DNA from 3 places in the Pantoea allii genome. Region 3 is predicted to be linked to each of the others. Evidence: riboswitches for the same ligand, from Rfam matches in the RefSeq annotation. Region 3 holds a riboswitch; each other region holds the start of a gene.

Evidence for each region. Region 3 has a riboswitch for thiamine pyrophosphate ahead of QNH99_RS22520 (FAD-dependent oxidoreductase). Riboswitches for the same ligand answer to the same signal wherever they lie in the genome.
Region 1: it holds a riboswitch for thiamine pyrophosphate, as region 3 does, so the genes downstream of both, thiB (thiamine ABC transporter substrate binding subunit) here and QNH99_RS22520 (FAD-dependent oxidoreductase) in region 3, are expected to answer to the same signal.
Region 2: it holds a riboswitch for thiamine pyrophosphate, as region 3 does, so the genes downstream of both, thiC (phosphomethylpyrimidine synthase ThiC) here and QNH99_RS22520 (FAD-dependent oxidoreductase) in region 3, are expected to answer to the same signal.

The regions. Positions count from the first base shown of each region.
Region 1 is NZ_CP125958.1:3,837,768-3,842,946, forward strand. It holds gene QNH99_RS18155 (GNAT family N-acetyltransferase) at 271-771, shown strand; gene sgrR (HTH-type transcriptional regulator SgrR) at 964-2,625, shown strand; TPP riboswitch at 2,661-2,765, shown strand; gene thiB (thiamine ABC transporter substrate binding subunit) at 2,810-3,796, shown strand; gene thiP (thiamine/thiamine pyrophosphate ABC transporter permease ThiP) at 3,772-5,179, shown strand, end outside.
Region 2 is NZ_CP125958.1:4,400,229-4,405,407, forward strand. It holds gene nfi (deoxyribonuclease V) at 1-286, opposite strand, end outside; gene hemE (uroporphyrinogen decarboxylase) at 286-1,356, opposite strand; gene nudC (NAD(+) diphosphatase) at 1,397-2,167, opposite strand; gene QNH99_RS20605 (Rsd/AlgQ family anti-sigma factor) at 2,365-2,868, shown strand; TPP riboswitch at 3,051-3,150, shown strand; gene thiC (phosphomethylpyrimidine synthase ThiC) at 3,236-5,158, shown strand; gene thiE (thiamine phosphate synthase) at 5,159-5,179, shown strand, end outside.
Region 3 is NZ_CP125959.1:244,461-249,639, reverse strand. It holds gene QNH99_RS22540 (ABC transporter ATP-binding protein) at 1-472, shown strand, start outside; gene QNH99_RS22535 (helix-turn-helix domain-containing protein) at 495-1,043, opposite strand; gene QNH99_RS22530 (AzlC family ABC transporter permease) at 1,144-1,809, shown strand; gene QNH99_RS22525 (AzlD domain-containing protein) at 1,806-2,126, shown strand; TPP riboswitch at 2,185-2,304, shown strand; gene QNH99_RS22520 (FAD-dependent oxidoreductase) at 2,441-3,373, shown strand; gene thiS (sulfur carrier protein ThiS) at 3,370-3,567, shown strand; gene QNH99_RS22510 (thiazole synthase) at 3,570-4,328, shown strand; gene QNH99_RS22505 (HesA/MoeB/ThiF family protein) at 4,338-5,179, shown strand, end outside.

The DNA of each region.
Region 1 (5,179 bases), on a different replicon from region 3:
ATGACTGATGGGCGTCAGCCCTTCATTTTGCCTGATTATACTCAACGTAAAATAACAAACGGATGATGCTCATAGCCTACTGCATGTCAGGTTATACCGCGCGTGTTGCCGCTTTCTTATGGCCTTCTGCCTGCGAAACCTTTCGTACCTGGTGGCGCGGCTCAGGCTGCCCGGATAAGGTTTTTAGTAGGTAATCATCAACAAAATTGCCTCGCGTTTCATCGCCAGTACACTGTTTTATGACTGCCACCTTCACGACGAGAACGAGACATGATTACTTTCAGGCCGCTAACCGCTGACGAATTCGCTGCGTTTACAGATTATTTCATTGCTGACTATGCCGCAGAGATAGTCAGCAATGACCGCATTTCACAAGAGGATGCGCTGCGACAGGCTCGTCAGACTATCCTGTCCAGCTTCCCTGACGGCGAAAAAACGACCGGGCACGTTATTTTGTCTATCACTGACACCAGTAAGGATAACGCACAACCTGTCGGTTACCTGTGGTACAAACCGGACCTGGCGTTTAGATCCGTCTTTATCAATGACTTTTACCTGTTCCCGGCCTTCCGCAGACAAGGCCTCGGCCGGGCGTCCATGGCGGCGCTAGAAAAGCGGCTCATTGAGCAGGGTTTCACGCAAATCAGGCTGCGCGTCGCGGCAGATAACCCCTCTGCACGTCAGCTTTACGACACCGCCGGTTTTCAGGTGACGGGCATCAATATGAATAAGGTGCTGACGCCCGTCTCCGGCAAAGAACCGTTACCCTAAGCGAAAAAAGCCAGCAGAATAAACGCTGCTGGCGAAATGGTAACACACGACTCAGAAGGGACAGACATCGCTGCCAGTCCATGTCAGAGCGCCATTCATGACTGAATGCCTCCCGCTCTTCCATTACAGGAAAGCTTGCCTCTAAAATGAGGTAAGAAAAACAGAGCACGTTTCTCAGGGAGTTCCTCTTTTATGTCTTCATCACGTCTGAAGCAGCAGTTCATTCGTCTGTGGCAAAGTTGCCAGGGGCAATCGCAGGAAACAACCCTGGGCGAGCTGGCTGATTTGCTGCACTGTTCGCGTCGCCATATGCGAAACCTGCTAAACAGAATGCAGGAGGCTGGCTGGCTGACCTGGCAGGCCGAAGCCGGACGGGGAAAACGCTCCCTGCTCACCTTCTGCTATACCGGGCTGGCACTGCAGCAGCAGCGAGCCGAAGACCTGCTGGAGCAGGATCGTATCGATCAGTTAGTCCAACTGGTGGGGGATAAAAACCAGGTCAGGCAGATGATTAGCGCGCACCTGGGGCGCAGTTTTCGCCAGGGCAAACATATTTTGCGCGTCCTTTACTACCGTCCTCTGCTCAATCTGTTGCCCGGATCGCCACTGCGCCGTTCCGAAACCCATATTGCCCGCCAGATCTTTAGCGGCCTGACCCGTATAAATGAGGAAAAGGGGGAAATCGAAGCCGATATCGCCCATCACTGGCAGCAGACCTCGGATCGTCACTGGCGCTTCTATATACGGCCGGCCATCCGTTTTCACCATGGCCGGGAACTGGAGATGGCCGACGTTATCGCCAGTCTTGAACGTCAGCGCCAGCATCCTCTGTTTTCCCATATCCACCGGATCGATTCTCCTGCCCCCTGGACGCTGGATATTTATTTAGACCAGCCCGACAGCTGGCTGCCCTGGCTACTGGGCAGCGTCAGCGCCATGATTCTGCCGCGTGAATGGCCTGAAATCCGCGATTTTGCCCGCCAGCCTGTGGGAACCGGCCCCTATCGGGTGATACGCAATCAGCAAAGCCAGCTGAAGATCGAAGCGTTTGATGATTATTTTGGCTATCGCGCGTTGATCGATGACGTGTCGGTTTGGGTCCTGCCCGAGATCAGCGACGAGCTGGTGTATGCCGGCGTTCGTCTGCAGGGCGAAAATGCCGATGAGAAACAGGAAGAGAGCCGCCTTGAAGAGGGTTGCTACTATTTACTGTTCGATCAGCGTTCAGAAAAAGCCGCCGATCGGGACATCCGGCGCTGGGTAAGCTACCTGCTTAATCCGATTGCACTCCTCAATAAGGCGGGCATGGGTTATCAGCGCTACTGGTTCCCGGCTTACGGCCTGCTGCCCCGCTGGCACCATCGCCGCGATCTGACCCCGGTGGAAAAACCTGCCGGTCTCACGACGCTGACGCTGACCTGGTATAATCAGCATATTGAGCATGTCAGCATTACGGATGCCCTACGTCCACTGCTGGCAGAACATGGCGTTGCTTTGGAAACCCGAGAGGTCAGTTACGAGAGCTGGCATCAGGGCGAGGGTGAAAGCGATATCTGGCTGGGCAGCGTCAATTTTACTCTGCCACTTGAGTATTCACTGTTTGCGTTGTTATACGAAACGCCGTTGATGCAGCACTGCCTGCCGGTTAACTGGCAGCAGGATGCCGCGCGCTGGCGGGAAAAAACGCTTCCCCTTGCCGAATGGGGTAAACACCTGGTTGAGAATAACTGGCTCCATCCGTTGTTTCACCACTGGCTACTGCTGGAGGGCCAGCGAAGCATGCGCGGCGTCCGAATGAATACGCTGGGCTGGTTTGATTTTAAATCCGCCTGGTTTGCCCCGCCCACGCTGTGAGCCTTCCCCCCTGACCGTTAAATGACTAGAATGTCACGTTCTCAACGGGGTGCCTCTTTCCACAGTGTCAGAGCGCTGAGAAATACCCGTCGAACCTGAATCGGTTAATACCGACGTAGGGATTTGAGAGGCTACTTTGCTCAGATCCTTTGCGACTCAACCCTGCCGCCATTAGGAGCGCAAAGTGTTAAAAAACGTCCTGCCCGTGCTGCTGTTACTTTCTACCCCGGTATTCGCCGCCAAACCTGTCCTGACGGTTTACACCTACGACTCCTTTTCCGCTGACTGGGGCCCCGGCCCGGCCGTAAAAAAAGCGTTTGAAGCCCAGTGCGATTGCGAACTGAAATTTGTTGCCCTGGAAGACGGGGTATCTCTGCTGAACCGCGTGCGCATGGAAGGCAAAAACAGCAAGGCCGATGTGGTATTAGGCCTGGACAACAATCTCGTGCAGGCGGCGGCACAAACCGGCCTTTTCGCCAAAAGCGACGTGGATACCAGCAAACTGCAGTTGCCGGACGGCTGGAAAGACACCACTTTTGTGCCCTTCGATTACGGTTACTTTGCGTTCGTCTACAACAAAAACACCCTGAAGAACCCCCCTACAAGCCTGAAAGAACTGGTGGAAAGCCCGGAGAAGTGGCGCGTGATTTATGAAGATCCGCGCACCAGCACGCCGGGCCTTGGCTTGTTACTCTGGATGCAAAAAGTCTATGGCGATAAGGCCCCTGAAGCCTGGCAAAAGCTGGCGAAAAAAACCGTCACGGTTACCAAGGGCTGGAGTGAAGCCTATGGTCTGTTCCTGAAAGGCGAAAGCGATCTGGTGCTGAGCTATACCACATCGCCGGCTTACCACATCATCGAAGAGAAAAAAGATAACTATGCCGCTGCGCCGTTTGCCGAAGGCCATTATCTGCAGGTAGAAGTGGCGGCCAGACTGGCCAACAGTAAACAGCCAAAACTGGCACAGCAGTTTATGCAATTTATGGTGACGCCAGCTTTCCAGAACACCATTCCGACCGGCAACTGGATGTATCCCGTGATCAAAACCGACCTGCCTGCTGGCTTTGCCTCACTCAGCGTGCCAAAAACCGCATTACAGTTCTCGCCCGAAGAGGTCGCCAGCCACCGTTCGCAATGGGTTAGCCAATGGCAACGCGCCGTCAGCCGTTAATTCCGTGCTGGCTGATTCCGGGTTCCCTCGCCACGCTACTGCTTTGCAGCGTGGCGCTGTTGGCATTTGCGTCATTGTGGATGGCGGCACCGGCGACCGACTGGCTGAAGGTACTGCAGGATGATTATCTGCACCATGTGATGGTCTTTTCATTGGGTCAGGCCCTGCTCTCTGCCCTGCTCTCTCTGCTTCCGGCCATTCCGCTATCCCGAGCCCTTTATCGACGCCGCTTTCCTGGCCGCCAGTGGTTGCTGCGCCTGTGCGCTATGACCCTGGTACTGCCCGTCCTGGTCGCGGTGTTTGGCCTGCTCACCGTTTATGGTCGGGTGGGCTGGCTGGCACAGCTTTGCGCATGGCTTGGTGTGGACTATCACTTCTCACCTTACGGGCTGCAGGGCATTTTACTGGCGCACGTATTTTTTAATCTGCCGTTGGCTACGCGCCTGATGCTTCAGTCACTGGAAAGCATTCCTGCCGAACAGCGGCAGCTGGCTGCCCAGTTGAACATACGTGGCTGGCATCAGTTCCGGCTGCTTGAGTGGCCCTGGCTGCGCCGCCAGCTGCTGCCCACGGGCGCACTGATCTTCATGCTCTGCTTTGCCAGTTTTGCCACCGTACTCTCGTTGGGCGGTGGCCCCCAGGCAACCACTGTCGAACTGGCCATCTTCCAGGCGTTAAGTTATGACTACGATCCTGGCCGGGCTGCGTTGCTGGCGCTTATTCAGCTCTGCTGTTGCCTGATGCTGGTGATCCTCAGCCAACGCTTCAGTAAAGCCATTCCGGCTGGCAGTCCACAGCTGCAGGGCTGGCGCGATCCTCAGGACTCCACGCTGTCACGCGTCAGTGACGCCGTGATGATTGTTTTCGCGCTGCTGCTGCTGCTGCCTCCGCTGCTGGCGGTGATTGTGAATGGTCTGGAGGGCGGGATTCAGGGCGCGTTACAGCAACCGGCGCTGTGGCAAGCCACCCTGACCTCGTTGCGGATCGCGCTCGGTGCCGGGCTGTTATGTGTGGCGCTGACCACGATGTTGCTGTGGAGCAGCCGGGAGCTGCGCCTGCGGCAGCGTAATGTCGCCGCACAAGCCATGGACAGCAGCGGTATGTTGATTCTGGCGATGCCCGGTATTGTGCTGGCAACCGGCTTTTTCCTGCTGCTGAACGCGACGGTCGGTTTGCCCGACGCCCCGGATGGCGTGATCATTTTTGCCAATGCGTTAATCGCCATTCCCTACGCGCTGAAAGTGCTGGAAAACCCCATGCGAGATATCGCTGAACGTTACACCCGCCTGTGCGGCGCACTGGGCATCAGCGGCTGGAACCGTCTGTGGCTGATTGAACGGCGAGCGCTAAAGCGTCCACTGACGCAGGCGCTGGCATTTGCCT
Region 2 (5,179 bases), on a different replicon from region 3:
TCTGCTCCAGCATGTTCCATGCCGCCAACAGAGCCGGATACTCACGGAAAGAAAGGAAACCGGGAATGTAAGGCATGGTGGTGTCAATGCGCGCGATGCGATGCTCCACCAGCTTCAGGGACGGGTATTCAAGAATGACCAGCGCAGCACGCGTGACTGCACCTTCCTGCTCAAAACCGACGTCTGCGCCACCGATAAAGCGTGGCGGCAGTACGTCAAAATCATCCTGCCGCACGACCTCTGCGGCACGCTGTAATTGCTCCGCGCGGAGTGCAGCGATATCCATTAAGACTCCTGATGATACGGGCGAGAGAGCCGGTGCACCGCCTCAACAAATACACCTGCGTGCTCTGGCGGCACATCCTGATGGATGCCGTGCCCAAGATTGAAGACGTGGCCTTCGCCCTTGCCGAACCCGTCCAGGATCGTAGCGACTTCCTGCTCAATTCGCGCGGGCGGTGCGTAGAGCATGGATGGGTCCATGTTGCCCTGCAAAGCGACTTTGTGGCCAACGCGACGACGGGCCTCGCTGATATCGATCGTCCAGTCAAGACCAAGTGCGTCACAGCCCGTCTCGGCAATCGCTTCCAGCCACTGCCCGCCATTTTTGGTAAACAAGGTGATCGGCACGCGACGACCTTCGTTTTCATGTAGCACGCTGTCGACAATTTTATGCATGTAGTAAAGCGAGAACTCACGATAGTCGTTCCCGGTTAACACGCCGCCCCAGGTGTCAAATACCATCACCGACTGCGCACCGGCGCGAATCTGGGCATTGAGATAGAGAATGACGCTGTCAGCCAGCTTATCCAGCATGGCGTGCAGCGTGGACGGCTCGGCGTACATCATTTTTTTAATTTTGGTGAAGGCTTTGCTACTTCCCCCTTCAACCATGTAGGTCGCCAGTGTCCACGGGCTACCTGAGAAGCCAATTAAAGGCACCTCGCCATTGAGGTTTTTACGGATGGTGCGCACCGCGTTCATCACGTAACCCAGTTCCTGTTCAGGATCGGGCACGGGCAGGCGATCGACATCGGCACGGCACGTTACTGGATTAGAGAAACACGGGCCTTCACCCGTTTCGAAGTACAGCCCTAACCCCATGGCATCAGGAATGGTGAGAATATCACTGAAGAGGATTGCCGCATCCAGCTTGAAGCGACGCAGGGGTTGGAGGGTGACTTCGCAGGCCAGTTCGGCATTCTTGCATAGCGACATAAAATCACCCGCCTGGGCGCGCGTCGCTTTATATTCCGGCAAATAACGCCCGGCTTGCCGCATCATCCATACTGGGGTGACATCTACAGGCTGGCGTAACAGGGCGCGCAAATAACGGTCGTTCTTCAGTTCACTCATGTCAGGACTCTCTCGGTATCAAGCGAGTAGTGTAGCACTCTCACGCCTCAGCGCGGCAGAGGGCCACGGTATCTTCAATTAATCGGCGGGCAACGGTACCGGGCGGAGGAAGTAACGGCAGCGCATCAAAGCGGAACCATCCGGCATCCAGCAGCTCTTTACCGTCATGCTGTAACTCACCGCCATCATATTCCGCCATAAAGGCCATCATCAGGGATTGCGGAAAGGGCCAGGGTTGCGATGTAACATAGCGAACATTCCTGACACGCACATTGCTTTCTTCCATCACCTCACGCGCGACAGCCTGTTCAATGGTTTCACCGACCTCAACAAACCCGGCCAGCACAGTGTAAATGTTATTACGATGGCGCGCATGATTAGCCAGCAGGATCTCGTCCCCCCGGCGAATCGCAACGATAATGCAGGGCGCAATTTGTGGATAGTAACGTTCACGACAGTGACTGCACAGACAGGCAAACTCACGCTTGCTGGGGTGCATCTCATGACCACAGTAGCCACACCAGCGATGAGAGCGATAAAACTCGGCCAGTTGTACACCGCGCCCCGCCAGCTGAAATAGCGCCGGATCTTCGTTAAGCAACTGCCGCAGCGACAGCATATCCTCTGAACGTGCTTCGCAAACCAGCCAGACTTTCTCACTCTGCCATTCGCCGATAACGCGTCCCTGATGGCCTGTCAGGCCAAACTGTTGCGCATTACCGTGGGGGAGATCCCCTTGCGGTAACCAAATTTTCTGTTCACTGCTGACAATCCACCATCCAGCGTCTACGCTTGAAATTTCGCATTGCATTTATTTCGTCATCCTTAGCGTCAACCCGCACGCTGAAGTCCCGATGTTAAGTGTGTAGATGAACAACTATACCCAAATAATTCTGGTTGCAAGACGACAGCACGCTTATTTATCCCCGACTGGCTCGTGGAGAACAAGCGCAATTGACGCATCGCTAATCTGAAATATGAAGGTGCATAACTCATACGGAGTTAACTATGCTCAACCAGTTAGACGTTCTGACCAAACGCGTAGGTGGCAGTAATGAACTGGTAGATTCATGGCTGGCCGCTCGCCGCCAGCTATTGGTTTCTTATTATCATTTGGTCGGTATTAAGCCAAAGAAAGAGGCACTGACTCGTCTGGATGAACAGGCGCTTGATAACTTTTGCCATAATCTGGTCGATTACCTGTCATCAGGCCACTTTAGTCTTTACCAACGCCTGATCGGTGAAATGGACGGCACCAGCCCGTTGCTGGCCGCCACGCAGATTTATCCCTCGCTGGAAGCCAACACCGAAAAACTGATGCAATTGTATGACGGGCATCTTCAGCAGGCGATTGATGACGATAACTATGTCACCTTTCAGAATGCCCTCTCAGAGGTGGGTGAAGCCCTTGAAGGACGCTTTACCCTTGAGGACAAGTTAATTCAGATGGCATGGGATAACCACCTTACCCCGCCCGTGGCTAACGACAGCGAAATTGCCCGCCCTGCCTAAAACCTCATCGATTGTAAAAGACTTGTGATTAGTAAAAAGCCCCCTTATGCTGAGTGGGCTTTAAACGTAATGCCTAATGTAGTCGGTGTTTTACGGTTGAAACGTTACCTACACGTCCTGCTCTCGTTATCGGTTCTTTACAGGTAAGGCAGCGCAGGCGTCGTCGCGTAAAGCGTTAAAACCACATCTTGTCGGAGTGCCCTCTGGGCTGAGACCGTTAATTCGGGATCCGCGGAACCTGATCAGGTTAGAACCTGCGAAGGGAACAAGAGTAAATTTATACGGTACGCCACCGGATGGTGCCAGCAGTGCCGTTACTCCTTCCGAACTCCGGACAAGCAACCTTCCCACTTACTGGAATATTGCTATGTCTACTGCTAAAACGACCCGTCGCGAACAACGTGCTCAGGCACAGGAATTTATTGATTCTCTTCAGGGCGGCAGCGCCTTCCCCAACTCAAAACGTATCTGGCTCACCGGCAGTCGCGACGATATTCGTGTCCCGATGCGGGAAATTCAACTCAGCCCTACCCTGATCAGCGGCAGTAAAGACGCGCCTGTTTATGAGGAGAATGAGCCCGTACCGATTTATGATACGGCGGGCGCCTATGGCGATCCGGCTGCACACATCGATGTTCATCGCGGGCTGGATAAACTGCGCGCGCGCTGGATTGAAGAACGTAATGACAGCGAGAATCTGATGCAAATCAGCTCAGCCTACACGCAGCAGCGGCTGGCCGATGACGGGCTGGATCATCTCCGTTTTGAACACCTGCCAACGCCGCGTCGCGCTAAAGTCGGACGCTGCGTGACCCAGTTGCACTATGCACGCCAGGGCATTATCACGCCGGAGATGGAATTTATCGCGCTGCGGGAAAATATGGGCCGGGAACGCATCCGCGGTGAGGTGCTGTTACAACAGCATCCGGGGCACAGCTTTGGCGCGCATTTGCCGGAAAATATTACACCTGAGTTTGTGCGTCAGGAAGTGGCAGCCGGACGCGCCATCATCCCGGCGAATATCAATCATCCTGAATCCGAACCCATGATCATTGGGCGTAACTTTCTGGTGAAGGTAAATGCGAATATTGGCAACTCCGCCGTGACCTCCTCCATTGAGGAAGAGGTGGAAAAACTGGTGTGGTCAACCCGTTGGGGCGCGGATACCGTTATGGATCTCTCTACAGGGCGCTACATCCATGAAACCCGCGAATGGATTTTGCGTAACAGCCCGGTGCCGATCGGTACAGTCCCGATCTATCAGGCGCTTGAGAAAGTTAACGGTGTAGCAGAAGACCTGAACTGGGACATCTTCCGCGATACCTTGCTGGAACAGGCTGAACAGGGCGTGGATTATTTTACTATCCATGCTGGCGTGCTGTTGCGCTATGTCCCCATGACCGCGAAACGCCTGACCGGCATCGTCTCTCGTGGTGGGTCCATTATGGCGAAGTGGTGCCTGTCGCATCACAAAGAGAGCTTTCTCTATGAGCACTTCCGCGACATCTGTGAAATTTGTGCTGCTTATGATATTTCGCTGTCGCTGGGGGACGGACTGCGTCCGGGATCAATTCAGGATGCTAATGACGACGCGCAGTTTGCAGAACTGCACACCTTAGGTGAGCTGACAAAAATCGCCTGGGAATACGATGTACAGGTCATGATTGAAGGCCCCGGTCATATTCCCATGCAAATGATCCGTCGCAACATGACTGAACAGCTGGAACACTGCCATGAAGCGCCGTTTTACACCCTGGGTCCACTGACCACCGATATTGCTCCGGGTTACGATCATTTTACCTCTGGCATTGGTGCGGCAATGATTGGCTGGTTCGGTTGCGCCATGCTCTGCTATGTCACGCCGAAAGAGCACCTGGGTCTGCCGAATAAAGACGATGTGAAACAGGGTTTGATTACCTACAAGATCGCCGCGCACGCCGCCGATCTGGCAAAAGGCCATCCGGGGGCGCAGATCCGCGACAACGCCATGTCGAAAGCGCGTTTTGAGTTTCGCTGGGAAGATCAGTTTAATCTTGCGCTGGACCCCCATACGGCACGCGCTTATCACGACGAAACCCTGCCGCAGGAATCAGGCAAGGTTGCGCACTTCTGTTCCATGTGTGGCCCCAAATTTTGCTCAATGAAAATTACCCAGGAAGTACGCGACTATGCCGCGAAGCAGGAAGCGGAAGCCCAGGCGATTGAAGTGGGGATGGCAAAGATGTCAGATAATTTCCGTGAGCGCGGCGGTGAGATCTATCATCCCGCAACCGCCCTTAAGGAGGAATAAATGGACGCCTTTCCCGCCACC
Region 3 (5,179 bases):
CAGAGTCATACGGCCCGGCAATATCAGTAAGTTACGTTACCAAAAACTGTATCAGGATCCCTCAGCCATTTTTCCACCTGACGTGTCGATGGCACAGGTTATCGATGATGTGCTGCGTCTGCACCACGCCACGGTTCAGCGACGTGATGAACTGATGGTGCAACTGGCATTAGCGCATGATTTGCTGAGCCGCCCGGCTTCTGGTTTGTCAGGTGGCGAGCTTCAGCGTTTTTCCCTGCTGCGGGTCATGCTACTGGACCCTGTCTTTTTATTTGCCGATGAGCCGACGTCGCGTCTGGACCCGCTTGTTCAGCAGCAGACGCTGGCGCTACTTACCGGGCTGGCAACAAAGCAGCGTTGTGCCATTTTGCTGGTCAGCCATGACCTCGCCTTACTGGAGAAGAGCGCGCATCGAGTCATCTCACTGGCTTCCCTCAGACAGGGTTCCGCAGTCATGACAGCGCATGGGTAAACGAAGGCAGGGAAGCCTGCCTTCACACGTGCTCCATGACCAACACCGCCAGCGTGTCGGGCTCAAGCGCGCGGAAAATATGCTCACTGTCGCCCGGATAACTGATGTAATCGCCCACCGCCAGTTCAACCGGTGAATCGACCGGACCCACCAGCGCACGCCCTTGGGTTAAAATTAAATGTTCAATGGTATTGGGCGAATGCGGCTGTGAGCAGCGTTCACTACCGGGCTGGATGTGCAACAAATAGATATCCCGTCGAGCGCCTGGTGGGCAGGTTGCCAACAGCACCGCTTTATAGTCAGCCTGCTCGGCGGCCACCGCTGGACCTTCGCCGCGGCGAATAACCTGCAGGCGATTCGCTTCCGGCTCCATCAGGCGGGCAAAAGGAATATTCAACGCCACACACAGTGACCACAATGTTTCAATGCCGGGATTGCCATTACCGGCTTCAAGCTGAGACAGGGTCGATTTTGCAATACCTGCGCGACGTGCCACCTCAGCGAGCGTCAGGCCAGTACGCTGACGTTCTCTCACTAAGCTATTGGCAATGATGTTAATGGGCGTACTCATCATTCATCCTGTTCATTAAAACGAACGTATCGTTCATCTTGTAATACATGTTGGATGTTCATTATAATGGATAAAACGTTCGATATGGGATTTGATTTTGATGCCGGCAAAAAAAACGACGCTCGATAAGGGCGTGATTAAAGCGATTTTTCTGGTCTGTATCGCAGATGGGATTGTAGGCCTGTCTTATGGTTCTCTTGCTACTGCGGATGGCTTTCCGTTTTGGGTGCCACTGGCGTTATCGACTCTCGTACTGGCTGGTGCATCAGAATTCTTATTTATTTGCATCGTGGCAGGCGGTGGCAGCCCGTTGACTGCGGCAGCGGCGGGCCTGCTGGTTAACGCACGCCATCTCCCCTTCGGTATTGCTGTTAAAGATTTGGTGGTTCAGGGCTGGCGAGGCCTGCTCGGCTGTCACATCATGAACGATGAAAGTGTGGTATTTGGCATCTCTCAGCCAACACTGGCCCAGCGCCGCAGTGCCTTTTGGCTTTGTGGCATCGGTATTGGATTGATCTGGCCATTTAGCGTGATGCTTGGGGCTGCGATTGGTCAGTTTATCCCGAGTATTTCCGCTATCGGTCTGGATGCCGTTTTCCCCGCCATTCTTATCGCCCTGATTTTCCCGGCGCTACGTAAACCCCGCACCTCTATCCCTGCGACGACAGGTGCGCTGGTGTCGCTGGTGGTCACGCCATTTGTTCCCGCAGGTATGCCGGTTCTGTTTTCCCTGTTAGGGCTGCTGACGTGGAGATCGCGTAAATGAATCACCCGATAATTATTGCAGGAATTGCACTGCTGGCCGCCGGGACCTATGCCATTCGCTATGCCGGCGTCAAACTGGGTAACAGGTTGCCTGTCAGTGAACGGACGCAGCATATGCTATCTGATGCGGCAACCGTGCTGTTACTGGCCGTAGCGGCCACCACCACCCTGTTTGAAGGCCAGCATTTTGCCGGGATGGCAAGGTTGTTGGGTGTGTCGTTTGCCCTTTTTCTTGCCTGGCGTAAAGCCCCGCTTATCGTGATTATTTTGGGCGCGGCCTGTATGACCGCCTTGCTGCGTTATCTGAATGTGCCTTAGACGCTGATGACAAATTGTTACGTCAGCCTTGACGTAAGACGCAGCTTAAAATACAACTAGAACCCGTCAGGGGAGTCTCGCCAAAGAGACTGAGAGGCTAATAGCGCAATGCGCGGCTTAGCGACCCTTAGAACCTGACCCAGTTGATACTGGCGTAGGAAGACGGGTATCTTCGCCCAGTGCAGATACTTGCCGCAGAGCCTGCTTTTACTGTGCTCATGCTTTTTCCCTTCTCGTATCACGGGTCTCTGATTTAAAAGAGAGGCCAATGTGAAAATCCTGTTTCTGATTTTACGCTGTCAGGTTGGCTGGCAATGAGCCGCTGGTCGGTGCTGGGCAGTGGTGTGTCCGGGCTGTGCATTGCTACGTTACTGGCGGAGCGCGGCGAAAATGTCGAAATCATCACGTTACCCGATTGCCGGGCGGCTTCCCACTGGGCTGGCGGCATGCTGGCCCCCTGGTGCGAAGCGGAAAGTGCGCCGCAGCAGGTGGTGGACTGGGGCCAGCATGCCGCTGCATGGTGGTCGGCCCGCATCAGCGGCGTTGAACAAAAGGGCACGCTGGTGATTGCGCCGCCGCGCGATCGTGCTGAATTAACCCGTTTTGCGAACATGACGTCTGAACATCAGTGGGTGATGCCTGCAGAGATCGAACCCGCGCTGGAAAACCGTTTTGCGCGTGGACTATTTTTCGCTGCAGAAGCCCATCTTGATCCCCGTCTGGCAATGCAACAGTTACAAACGCGCTTAATCAATGCTGGCGTGAATTTTCACAGCGGTAAACCCAGTGGGAACGTTATTGATTGCCGTGGTATCCATGCCCAGGAATCCCTGCCGGCACTCCGCGCCGTACGCGGTGAAATGGTCATCCTGCAGACGAATGAGATAACGTTCTCCCGGCCGGTTCGCCTTCTGCACCCGCGCTTTCCCTGTTATCTGGTACCTCGAGCGCAAGGGCATTTTATGCTCGGCGCGACCATGGTCGAAAGCCAGGATGACAGCCCGATCAGCGCGCGCGCAATGATGGAACTGTTGAGCGCTGCTTACAGCATCCATCCTGCCCTTGCCGAAGCACGCATCATTGAAAGCGGTACGGGTTTGCGTCCGGCTTACTCTCATAATCTGCCCGATGTTCGTTATGAAAACGGCATTTTTTCCATCAACGGTATGTATCGTCACGGCTTCTTATTGGCCCCGATGATGGCCGAGAAGCTTATGCAACAACTTACGTCAGAGGGAATGCGATGAAAATAGAACTGAACGGCCTTGCTATTGAGACTCAGGCCCGGACGCTGGCTGAATTGTTGGCGGAACAGGATATTGATGCGGACTGTGTCGCCAGCGCGCTTAACGGCACCTTTATTCCCCGGGAACGCTATTCCTCCCAACCGCTTGAGGCCGGTTGTCGTCTGGAAGTGTTATCACCGATGCAGGGAGGTTAACGATGTTTTACGACTATAGCGGGCAGTCACGTTTTTTACTGGGCACGGCGGGTTATCCCTCGCCAGATATTTTGCAACAGGCCGTCAGCGCATCGGGCGCAGACATTATTACAGTCAGTTTACGTCGTGAAGGAAGCCAGGGCGGCGCATTTCGCGACCTTCTGAAAACGCTGAATAAACGCGTATTACCGAACACGGCAGGCTGTCATACGGTTAAAGAAGCCGTTACCACTGCACATATGGCGCGGGAGTTGTTCGCCACGTCGTGGATCAAACTTGAAGTGATTGGTCATGCCGACACCTTGCAGCCCGATCCTTTTGCCCTGGTTGAAGCGGCGCGTATTTTGTGTGCCGAGGGTTTTCATGTTTTTCCCTACACCACAGAAGACCTGATTGTTGGCGAGAAACTGCTGGATGCCGGCTGTGAAGTGCTGATGCCATGGGGCGCGCCCATCGGTTCCGGGCAGGGATTACGCAATATTGAGGGCTTACGCACGATGCGTGCCTGGTTTAAAGACGTTCCGCTGATTATTGACGCCGGGATCGGTGCGCCGAGTCAGGCGGCCCAGGCGATGGAATTAGGTTTCGACGCTGTGTTACTGAATACCGCCGTCGCGAAATCCAGCGATCCGGTGCGTATGGCTGGTGCCTTTGCTGGTGCCATCGACGCGGGACATCAGGCACGTCAGGCAGGGATGATGGAACGCCGCGACATGGCGGCGGCGTCCACGCCCATTTTCGGGCTGGCCCAGTTCAGCTAAGGAGCGGTGATGTCGCGTTATCAACGACAGACAATGCTGCCAGACGTCGGGGAGCAAGGGCAGCAGGCCCTGTCAGCTGCGCGTGTCTTAGTGGTCGGTGCAGGTGGGCTGGCTTCCATGCTGCTGCCACTGCTGGCTGGCGCTGGCATCGGTTATATCCGGCTTTATGACGATGATGTTGTGGCGCTGCATAATCTGCATCGTCAGACGCTGTTTACCACGGCCGACATTGGCGAGCCGAAGGTTTTTTGCGCGCAACGCGCGCTGGCACAGCGTAACCCGGATACGGTTGTTGAAGTATATCCTGTGGCGTTGCGCGCCAGCATTGTTGAGGCGGCAATGACGGATATCGATCTGGTGGTCGATGCAGCGGATAACTTCGCGGTGACTTACCTGCTTTCCGATATTTGCTTTGCCCGAGGTGTTCCGCTGGTTTGCGCCTCGGTGCTGGGGCGACAGGGCTATGCTGGCGGATTTTGCGGCGGTGCGCCAAGCTATCGCGCACTGTTTCCACACTTACCCAAAGCCTCAGGCAACTGCAACACTGCAGGCGTTTTGGGTCCGGCAGTTGCCACCTTAGGTGCTTTACAGGCGCAGATGGCACTCAGTATCCTGTTGAACTTGTCGCCTTCACCATTGGGTTGCATGATTAATTGTGATTTTGTGTCCTGGCAACTGCGTCAGTTCCGATTCGACAATGCGCCCGAACCTGAAAAAGCCGGAATTCCGTTTATCGATTCGGCCCTGTTGACCCCAAACGACTGTGTGGTTGATTTACGCGGGACCGACGAAGCGCCTGTTAGCGTCATTCCCGATGTGACGCGGATATTGCCCCAGCATATTGCCCGCTG